DNA from 2 places in the Ruegeria sp. BF6 genome. Region 1 is predicted to be linked to the other one. Evidence: riboswitches for the same ligand, from Rfam matches in the RefSeq annotation. Region 1 holds a riboswitch; the other holds the start of a gene.
The links. A riboswitch is a leader RNA that binds a small molecule or an ion and turns the genes downstream of it on or off. The one in region 1 is predicted to bind cobalamin.
Positions count from the first base shown of each region.

Region 2: another riboswitch for cobalamin. It lies ahead of ACR0IM_RS20845 (DUF1636 family protein); the one in region 1 lies ahead of ACR0IM_RS21850 (hypothetical protein).

Region 1 is NZ_JBQFTN010000019.1:7,026-12,481, reverse strand. It holds gene ACR0IM_RS21865 (bifunctional 2',3'-cyclic-nucleotide 2'-phosphodiesterase/3'-nucleotidase) at 1-303, shown strand, start outside; RNA gene ffs (signal recognition particle sRNA small type) at 343-441, shown strand; gene ACR0IM_RS21855 (alpha/beta hydrolase family protein) at 481-1,338, opposite strand; cobalamin riboswitch at 1,480-1,701, shown strand; gene ACR0IM_RS21850 (hypothetical protein) at 1,783-2,190, shown strand; gene ACR0IM_RS21845 (protein-tyrosine phosphatase family protein) at 2,192-2,695, opposite strand; gene ACR0IM_RS21840 (DNA polymerase III subunit gamma/tau) at 2,829-4,580, shown strand; gene ACR0IM_RS21835 (hypothetical protein) at 4,667-4,954, shown strand; gene ACR0IM_RS21830 (YbaB/EbfC family nucleoid-associated protein) at 4,966-5,310, shown strand; gene recR (recombination mediator RecR) at 5,375-5,456, shown strand, end outside.
Region 2 is NZ_JBQFTN010000016.1:139-5,594, reverse strand. It holds gene cobN (cobaltochelatase subunit CobN) at 1-1,473, opposite strand, end outside; gene cobW (cobalamin biosynthesis protein CobW) at 1,477-2,532, opposite strand; gene ACR0IM_RS20845 (DUF1636 family protein) at 2,529-2,909, opposite strand; cobalamin riboswitch at 3,004-3,212, opposite strand; gene ACR0IM_RS20840 (LysR substrate-binding domain-containing protein) at 3,285-4,169, opposite strand; gene ACR0IM_RS20835 (NAD(P)-dependent oxidoreductase) at 4,273-5,229, shown strand; partial or broken gene ACR0IM_RS20830 (IS3 family transposase) at 5,426-5,456, opposite strand, start outside.

The sequences.
Region 1 (5,456 bases):
GCGGTGAGCAATTACCGAGCCAGCGGGGGCGGCTATTTCCCTTTTGTCGACCAGGCCGAGCCGATCCCGCTGCCTGCACAACCCGTTCAGCACATATTGCGAGACTACGTCTCGGGTGCCCTGCCACGGGACCCGCTGGAAAAAGCGCCCCGCGCCTTTCAGTTTGCTCCATTTCCCGGCGCGACAACCTTGCTCAGAACCGGTCCGAAGGCCCGCGATCACATTGCTGAACTAGAGGAATACACCCCACATCTGATCGGTGCAGACGATGACGGCTTTCTGCTGATCCGTTTGACACTCTGACGGGTTGTCATTTCCGCGTCTGTTGCCTATATCGTGCGTTGAGAGGTTGGCGCGGGCGAGCGCCTCGCCAACCTGGTCAGGTCCGGAAGGAAGCAGCCACAACGAGCCCCGCTTGGGTCGATGTCCAACCTCTCACTTCCTCCCTGTAGCAAACGTAAAGCGCCAGAATCGGCGAAGTCATGCAATCAGCCGTGGCCAAAGGACTGCGTTGCGGCGGGCAAAAGCGCCGATGTGCCCAACTTCCGACAAGCCAAATTCACCGGGTGACAACAGGTGACGTCGCGCATCTGGGCCGTACAGATCGGCCAATCGCCACACCGCATTGGGTGGCACCACATCATCATCCTCGAAGGTAAACAGGTCCACGGGCGTCCCTGACTGCGCCCAGCGCGCATCAGGCAAGGAGGTCCCGATCTCGGGCAGGTAGTTGCGCGGTGCGGTGCACCACCGCCGCCACTGCCAATATACCGATGCCGGCAGGTCCGCCCCGAACCCCAGCGCCTTGCCAGGAAGGTACCCCAGGGCTTTCACCGCCAAGGGAGCGTGACCATACCAGAACAGCAAAGCCAGCGCCCGATACGGCCAGGGGTGATCCGATACCGTTACAGGGCCAGAACAGACGCAGATCATGCGGTCGATCTGATCGACGTCGGGCTGAATCGGCCCCAGCATCCCGCCGACTGAGTGTCCGATGCTCCACTGCTGCGCATCGGGGAACCTGCGCCGCATTTCAGCCCGGGCCGCGGGCATGTCGACCAAGGCCCAGTCGGCCATCTTGACCCGTGATGCTTTCAGCGACCCGTTCAGAGAATGGCCGAAATCGCTGTAGTCGTAAGTCAGACAGGCCATCCCCCTCTCGGCAGCCAGCCAGCGGGCAAAATGCTGGTAATAATCTCTCGGTACGCCGGTAGCACCGTGAATGACTACGGCCACCCGGGGCGCGGACGCTGGCAGATAAAGGCGCGCCGACAAGGAACCCGTGCCGGACGGAAACTGAAAGTCCTCGGTCGAATCGGTTTGTGCAGTGTCCAGCATGGTTCGGTCTCCGGATTTTGAACCGATTGGTTCACTTTCTCCAGTCCGCAGTGTTTCTCGCCACAAGTCAACAGTGACCGTACATGACCACACGTCCGCTTGGCCGTGCAAATTGCCCGCTTGACTCGGCTCGCCCGTACCCGCTAGCGATGGCGTGATGGTTCTCGACCCCGATCGCGGGGCGAGATGAAAAGGGAACACGGTGCGGTTCTGCCCCGGTTATACCGGAACGAACCAAGGCCGCGACTGCCCCCGCAACTGTAAGCGGTGAGCAATGCCGAAATACCACTGGCCGAAAGGCTGGGAAGGTCGGCAACGCGATGACCCGCAAGTCAGGAGACCTGCCATCGAACCGAAACCGAAACTCGGGCGGGGTGTCCGGGCAGGTTGTCAGCATGCTGTCACACCTGATCTACGCCCCGTCCTACGCGCGGAGGGCGCACAATGATCTGGAAGACAAAGACCCACGAATACTCGGCCACCGTATGCCAGCGAACCGGCAAGACCTGCCCAGCTTTGGCACGGGTCGCGCGTGTCATTACACAGGCGATAGAGACCGCCGCACCTGCAACAACCCCCGATTTTCAGGTCGAAGGCAGCAGTGAACTGACCCATTGCCCCGAAGGTTGCACCGCCCGATTTTGCGCACGGCCTGATCAGATTCGGATCTTTTGCGGCACGGACTCCGACGTTTCCACCGATTCACTTGATAGGTATGCCGACATGATGTTCGCGGATGTGTTCAGCTCTCTGCCCGCCGATGTTATGGCCAGCCCACCCTGCGCGATGCTCGAGGTTTTATTGCTGGCCGCAAGTCCGGTTGCGCAACCGGAGCAGCACGCGGCGCTCTAAGCTAGCTGCCCTTTCGGGCGCTGGCCGCCTGCGCCGCCCATTGCAACTGGCCGTCGGTTTCAACGGCGCAGGCCCGTACGGCGCGCAGACGTTTCAGCGCTGCCTCGGGCTGTTCGCCCTGTTCGACCATAAGGCGCAAAGCGACCATGCCAGACCGGCCACAGCCACCCCGGCAATGCACCAACACCCGCCCTCCTCGGGACAGGACTTGTGCCGCCGCTGCGCTGACCTCGGCCCATGCGGCCCGAACCTCTGGCGGTGGCGCGCCAAAATCCGCGACTGGCAGATGCGCCCACCCGATGGCGGCGATGCGAAGATCGTCACCGAATCCGGCGGCACCTTCCTCCAGCATCTCAACCTCGGTGGTCATGGAAACCACCAAATCCGGCTGCCAGTCCCGGATGGTACGAAGATCCTGCAGGTAGTTGCCACCGCGCCCCGGGATTGGTGAAAGGGCAACCGTGCCATTTCCCACCTGCACGGCGTGAATCGCAAAGAGTCTCAAAAGGTGGCCCTCCTGCGAACGTTTCTACGATGCGTAAACTGTCCTGCAAACCGAATTTCGACTACAGCGGCGGTGGACGCGGGCGGCAGGGGTCTCTACGCTGCATTCCTGAACCGAATCCGACAGAGCAGACATGAACGACACGCCAAGCCCCGCCTATCAGGTTCTTGCCCGCAAATACCGCCCCGAAACCTTTACCGATCTCGTCGGTCAGGATGCGATGGTTCGCACGCTGAAAAATGCGTTCGAGGCCGACCGGATCGCACAGGCCTTCATCATGACCGGCATTCGCGGCACGGGTAAGACCACCACGGCGCGGATCATCGCCAAGGGCATGAACTGCATCGGCCCCGATGGCCAGGGCAAGCCGACCACGGAACCCTGCGGCCAGTGTGAACATTGCGTGGCCATCATGGAAGGCCGCCATGTGGACGTGATGGAGATGGACGCCGCCAGCCGCACCGGCGTCAACGACATCCGCGAGATCATCGACAGTGTCCGCTACCGCGCCGCCTCGGCCCGCTACAAGATTTACATCATTGACGAGGTCCACATGCTCTCGACCAGCGCCTTTAACGCGTTGCTCAAGACGCTTGAGGAACCGCCCGAGCATGTGAAATTCATCTTTGCCACCACCGAGATCCGCAAGGTGCCGGTCACGGTGCTGTCCCGCTGCCAGCGTTTTGATCTGCGCCGGATCGAACCCGAGGACATGATCGGACTGCTGCGCAAGATCGCCGATGCCGAGGGCGCACAGATCGCCGAGGACGCGCTGGCGCTGATCACCCGCGCTGCCGAGGGCTCTGCCCGTGACGCAACCTCGCTGCTGGATCAGGCGATCAGCCACGGGGCGGGCGAGACCAGCGCCGATCAGGTGCGTGCCATGCTGGGTCTGGCCGATCGGGGCCGGGTACTGGACCTGATCGACATGATCCTGCGCGGCGATGCCGCCGCCGCACTGACCGAACTCAGCGCTCAATATGCCGAAGGGGCCGATCCGCTGGCGGTGCTGCGCGATCTGGCCGAGATCACCCACTGGGTATCAGTGGTCAAGATCACCCCGGATGCAGCCGAGGACCCGACCGTTTCACCGGATGAGCGCGCCCGCGGTCAACAGATGGCTGAGGCCCTGCCTATGCGCGTGCTGACCCGGATGTGGCAAATGCTGCTGAAAGCGCTCGAAGAAGTCTCGGCGGCTCCGAATGCCATGATGGCTGCCGAGATGGCCGTGATCCGCCTGACCCACGTGGCCGACCTGCCGAGCCCGGAAGAACTGATCAAACGGCTGCAAGACGCACCGTCGCCCCCGCCGAACGGAGGCCCCGGTGGCGGCATGGCCGTACCGTCTCATGCGCCTGCACAGCCAGCTCCTGCTTCGTATACCACAACAGCGCGCGGCCCTGCTGGCGCACCCACCGCCGCGCTGGCCCAAGACACCCAAGCAGCCCTTGCGCGCTATCCTAGCTTTGACCATGTCGTGGAACTAATCCGCACAAACCGCGACGTGAAACTGTTGGTCGAAGTTGAAAATGGCGTCCGCCTCGTATCCTACCAACCCGGCCGGATCGAGTTCACACCGACGGATAACGCCCCCACCGATCTGGCCGCCCGGATCGGTTCGGCACTACAGCGGTGGACCGGAAACCGCTGGGCGGTGTCCATCGTCGCCGATGGGGAAGCGGCAACCATCGCCGAGGTCCGTGACGCAGCTGATCTGGCATTGAAGGCGCAGGCCGAGCAGCACCCTTTGGTGCAGGCCGTCCTGATGCAGTTTCCCAAAGCGCGCATTAAACGGATTGAGACACCGGAAGAACGCGCTGCCAAGGTCGAAACCGAAGCCCTGCCCGAGGTGGAAGACGAATGGGATCCCTTCGAGGAGGATTGATCCTCTCTTTTGCAGCTTCAAGTGCGATGGCCGAGGTATGCGATAAAGAAAGACCGCTGTGGGACCCGACGTCAGGACCTGCGTCCATGCTTGACGAGTTCGTGGCACTGGCCCTCAACCCGTTGATCGTAGTTCTTGTGAGTCTCAGCCTGATCGCGATCACAGGAAATCGACGTGTTATCAAGTGGGTGATCGCCGCGCTGTGGTTCCTTGCTGCCATTGTGGTTAGCGGGGATTATTATGGCCCCGTATTGGACGATGTCAGATGGGAAGCAATGCGCGAAGGTTGCATTGGATCTCCCCTCTTGTTCCTTGGGCTGGCAATTGCGATATGTGCCACACTCATTCACGGCGCTCTGCGCCCCCGCAATTAGGAGAAAGAACAATGCTCAAAGGACTCGGCGGTCTGGGCGATATGGCCAAGATGATGAAATCAGCGCAGGATTTGCAGGCCAAGATGACGGATATGCAGGAAGAGCTAAACAACCTGATGGTTGTCGGCGAATCCGGCGCAGGTCTGGTCAAGGCGACCGCCACTGCCAAGGGTGAGCTCAAAGGTCTGGACATCGACCCGTCGATCTTCAATGGCGACGACAAGGAAGTGGTCGAAGACCTGATCCTGGCCGCCATCAAAGACGCGCAGACCAAAGCGGCCGAGCGTTCTCAGGCCGAGATGGCAAAACTGACCGAAAGCATGGGTCTGCCCGCAGACATCAAACTGCCGTTCTGATAGACACTCCTGACGGAAAACCGGCCGGGCACCCCTGCCCGGCCCTTTTGCAGGAGCATTCGCGGTGAGCTCGAACAGCGATATCGACAATCTGATCGACCTGATGGCCAAGCTGCCGGGCCTCGGGCCCCGCTCGGCCCGTCGCG
Region 2 (5,456 bases), on a different contig from region 1:
CTCCGGTTGCAGCGCAATCAGTGCCTTGCCACGGCGCAGGGCGGTAAAGTGGAACGCGCCATCCGCGAAGGCCGGGTCGCCCTCAGGGGCGGCCCACACTGTTTGCAGGTCCGCACGCAGTTGTTCCGGCAGGTCGGTCAACGCGGCGCGATAGTCTTCCAGTGACCAAGAAATGCGGGCGTCCAGCAGGGTTTGGGCAATCGGTTCCGCGGGCGCGGTGTCATAACCTTCGCCCTGAAGATCAGACAGCATTGCTTCGGCCGAGGCCAGCGCGTCGAGGCCCACCGCGTGGGCCATCTGCCAGTTCTTGCCGGGGTAGGTGGACAGCACCAGTGCGGGAACCTGATCCGCCTTGGGCTTGTCGTGCAGGTTCAACCAGCCGGTGACGCGGTCGACAATGGCTTCGATCCGCTCAGGCTCGGCGCGATGGGCGAAACGGGAATATTCCAGATGCGGATCGCGCTTGCCGGGTTCCTTGAACGAGGCAATGCCTGCCGAAATCCGTCCGTCCACCTCGGGCAGTACCACATGCATGGCAAGGTCGGCAGGCGACAGGCCCCGTTCCGCTTCGGCCCACGCATTGCGGCGCGAGGTGGCGAGGGCGACCTGAAACACCGGCACGTTTGCCGCGTCCAAGGGCGAAGTGCCCGATGCGCCTTTGCCCGAGAAAGAGGTGGCGTTGATGATCGCTGAGGGCTCCGATACAACGACCTGTTCACGCAGCCATTCAGCGGCGGCTGGCGCTTTCAACGAAGGAGCGAACAGGCCAATCGCATCCAGTCCCCGGTCCCGTAGGCTGCGGATCAGGGCGGCGACCGGAGCAGTGTCGGCCGATGTCAGATAGGCGCGGTAGAAGGTGACAAGGATACGTCTCGCATCGCTTGTGAACGCCTTGTCCACCGGGATCACGCCGCGGTCCGGGCACCAGACACCGCAGTCGGGTAAGGTCTTTGCGCCCATCACCGGGCCGGCATAGAGACCTGCCGCCAGCGCCATCTGCGCCAGTGCAGCCTGTGCTGCAACCTCGCCGCCAGTGTCACACAGATGCGCCAAGCGGCGCAGGGTCGAGACCGGTAGGGTGGAGTAATCATCCAGCCGCGTGTCCTCACGCCCATCCGCAGGCAGAACGGCCAGCGCGATGCCTTTGGCCTGCGCCAGCGCCAGAACCTGCTGCAAGCCGTAAGACCAATAAGGAACACCGCCGATCAAGCGGATCAGGATGCCCTTTGCACCCTCCAGAGTCTGTTCAACATATGTGTCGACAGACAGAGGGTGTTTCAGCGCCGTCAGGTTGGCCAGCCGCATCGTCGGCATCCGCCCCTCGGGACCGCCACCACGATGCCAGCCCGCCGCGAAAGCACCAAGGTCGCTGTCGGAAAAGGACAGCACAACCAGATCCGCCGGGCTTTGGCCCAGATCGGTCGGGGGCTCGGTTTCTTCTAACCCGTGGCTTTCGCGGAAGACGACGTGCATGGCTTACTCGGCGGCCTCGGTCACGCCCACGAGGATATCGCGGATCGCGGCCTCTTTGATGTCGTCATGCTCGGCAATCACCACCAGACGCGAGCGACGATCCTCGCCGGGTTCCCAGGGGCGGTCGTACTGGTGACGTACACGGGCACCGACGGCCTGAACCAATAGACGCATCGGCTTGCCCTGAACGGCGGCATAGCCTTTGACCCGCAGGATGTTCAACTCATTGGCCAGACGTTCGATATTGGCGACCAGTTGGGCCGGATCGGTCTGTTCCGGCAACTCGACGATGATGCTTTCGAAATCGTCATGCTCATGGTCGTGATGACCGTCGTGGTGCGATGGGCGGGCGTCCATGTCGTCCTCGGCTGCTGCTTCCAAACCCAGCACAACGCGGACATCCACTACACCTTCGGCCACTTCGACGACGGGCAGGGAGCGCGGCGCCTCGGCGGCGATGATCTCTTTTGCCTTGGCCACACCTTCGGGACCCGCCAGATCAGGCTTGGTCAGCAGGATGATATCGGCACACGAAATCTGGTCCTCGAACACTTCGGACAGGGGCGTTTCGTGATCGATCGAGTCATCGGCCAGGCGCTGGGCATCAACGGCTTCGACATTAGGGGCAAAACGACCGGCGGCGACGGCCTCGGCATCGGCCAGAGCGATCACGCCATCCACGGTGATCTTCGAGCGGATATCAGGCCAGTCGAACGCCTTCAGCAGCGGCTTGGGCAGGGCCAAGCCCGAGGTTTCGATCAGGATGTGATCGGGGCGCGGTTCCAGCGCCATCAGGGCCTCGATAGTGGGAATGAAATCATCGGCTACGGTGCAGCAGATGCAGCCGTTGGCCAGTTCCATGATGTTTTCCGCTGGGCAATCCGGGATGGCGCAGGATTTCAGTATATCGCCATCTACGCCCACATCGCCAAACTCGTTGACCACAACGGCAAGACGCTTGCCCTGCGGGTTCTGCATCAGGTGTTTGACCAGCGTAGTCTTGCCCGAGCCCAGAAAGCCGGTGATCACAGTGACGGGGAGTTTTTCGAGATTGCTCATTTCAGGGCTCCAATCGGGGGAATGCGGGCCGCACAGTTTTTGCGGAAATGTTCGGGGCGTTCGCGCCATTTGACCAGGCCGTCCTCGGTCGCGAGGTACTTGGTGGCACCTTCGACAATGGTTGCGACATGGTCGTTTTCGTTGAGGTGTTCATAGACAAAGGTCCAACGATCCGGCCCGCCGCGCAGCACGATGGAACAACCTTCATCACAGTTCGACAGGCATTCCACGGCTTTCAGCGTGATGCCCTCGGGCAGTTCCGCTTGTTCCAGCGCTTTATGAAGCAGGGAGCCGGGCCGTTGCGCGTCGTCCTCGACGGGCAGGCCACGGCGGCACGTGGTACAGACCAGCAGCTCAACAGGTGCGGTCTCGGTCATGTCTCTCATCCCCCCAAATCCTCCTTGCGGGGGACGGGGTTTCATGCGGGCCACGTGTTGCGACATGGACCCGACACCGGAACACCCCGCCCGGTTTCATCTTCGCGTGCTGGCAGGTCTCCCGGCTTGCGGATGTCAGAGGCGGGCCTCTGTCGGATGTCCCGCCTTCCCGGCCAATTCGGCCAGTGGCTATGGGCACCCTCTCCGGTCACGGTCGCGGGGGCGGCTGCGTTTGACGGATGGCCGTTGACGCATTCCCTTTTCATCCATCCTGGGATGGACACCAACGCAAGCGACATGCGGCACGGGCAGGGGCCTTGTCAAGCGCGAGACAGGGGTAGAAACCCCATAGAACAGAAAAGCGACCAGCTTGTGTCAATCCGCGGCATCCGCCACCAGCCGGTCCTGCAACCACGCGCAAAACAAACCCGCCGCTGCCGTGGATTGCGCGGCCCGTTGAGCGCTGACCAGATAATGCGACTGGGCAAAGGGAATCGCCGGACCCGCAATCGCAATCGGTGCGCCTTGCCGAATTGCGTTTTTTGCGAACCGTTCAAGGATCGTGGCATATCCTGCACCGGCCATCACTAGTTGCAGCGCTGCCACCGTGGTGTCCACAGAATGCCGAGGCGGCTGGTCGGGCGGCGCTATGCCGTTGGCCTGAAGATACCGCGCCCAGTTGTCCTCGTATCCAAGGATGTGAATCAGTGGCCCGTTCGGCAGGGAGATCAGCTTCGCTGAGTCGTCCCCAGCCCGACAGACCGGGACTAGCTTTTCGTCGGTGAGTTTTTGGGATCGCACCCCCGGCCAGTCGCCATAACCCAGCCGGATTTCCACATCCACATCGCCGGGCGTCCCGCTGTCGTTCCAGATGTGCGAGACAAGTCGGACCGGAATACCCGGATGCTGCGCGGAGAAGTCAGGCAGCTCGGCAGCCAACCAATAGGTCGCGGTCGAAATTGCTGCCCGGATCGTCAGGGTCTGGCGCGAGGCCGGGCCAAACAGACTGTTGGTCGACAGCGCAATGTCGGCCAAAGCGCGCCGAACCGTCAGCGAATAGGACTGCCCCAGCTCGGTCAGTTCCAGCCGCCGTGCATTTCGTGTGAACAGCTTTTGACCCAACTCGGCCTCAAGGGACCGAATGTGCAGTGAAACGGCTGTTTGCGTCAGGCCAAGTTCACGCGCGGTTGTGGTGAAATTCAGATGGCGCGCAGCGGATTCGAAGCTGCGCAGCCAAACGGGATTTGGAAGGCGATCCATTTACCACCAAAAATTTTTATCTATATCGCGTGTTATTATTCATTTTCGTTTCCGGCAGGCAATAGGGATACTCGGCACAAACGGCGACCTTCGGGAGGGTGAAATGAAAGTCGGATTCATCGGTTTGGGTAATGTCGGCGGCAAGCTGTCCGGCTCACTGCTGCGCAACGGAATTGACTTGACGGTCCATGACCTCACCCCCGATCTGGTGGCCGAATACGTGGCCAAAGGCGCCAAAGCTGCCGAAAGCCCGGCGCAGATGATGCGGGATTGTGATGCAGTCATCACTTGTCTGCCGTCCCCGGCCGCCTCGGACACCGTGATGAAAGAGATGCTGCCCGAGGTCGCTCCGGGCAAAATCTGGATGGAGATGTCGACCACCGATGAGACTGAGGTTATGCGTCTCGGCGCGATGGTGGTCGAACGCGGAGGCGCCGCGGTCGATTGCCCGGTGTCCGGCGGGTGCCACCGGGCGGCGACCGGCAACATTTCGATCTTCGCAGGGTGCGACCGCGAAACATTCGAGCGGATTTTGCCGTTTCTAACCACGATGGGACGGCGAGTTCTGCACACCGGAGAATTAGGTTCGGCCTCGGTCCTGAAGGTGCTGACGAATTATCTGGCCACCGCCAACCTGATCACCTGTGCCGAGGCGCTGGTGACCGCCAAGGCTGCCGGGATGGACCTCAACACCACCTATGAGGCGATCAAGATTTCCTCCGGTACATCCTTCGTGCATGAAACCGAAAGCCAGGTCATCCTGAACGGATCGCGCGATATCTCCTTCACGATGGACCTTGTCAAAAAGGATATCGGGTTGTTCCAGGACGTGGCCGACCGGGCCGGAGTGCCGCTAGAAATCAACCCGGTGATGATCCGCATCTTCGACGATGGCATCGCCCGTTTTGGCGAACGAGAACTGTCTCCGAACATTATCAGGCGGTTAGAGGAGGCCACTGGCCTAGACATCACAGCACCCGGCTTTCCGCCCGAGATGCTGGATGACGAACCGGAAGAACCGGGCTACGAAGTCATCCCGCAGGGCCGAAGGGCGGAATGACGCACTACGCGGCGCAATACGGCCAGTTGTCAACGTAGAGCAGTTTAGGCGAGTACCTGTTTTGAAATCGAACCTTTCAGAGAAAAAATAGATAAAAAACAAGCACCTAAACGGGTTTTTCTGTCTTTGGAGCCAAGGAACGTTGCGGGATTTTGGACAGCTCACTTAGCAACCCAGGTTTTCTCGTGCTGCTGTGGATATACGATCCGTCATTTAGGTGAGCCTGC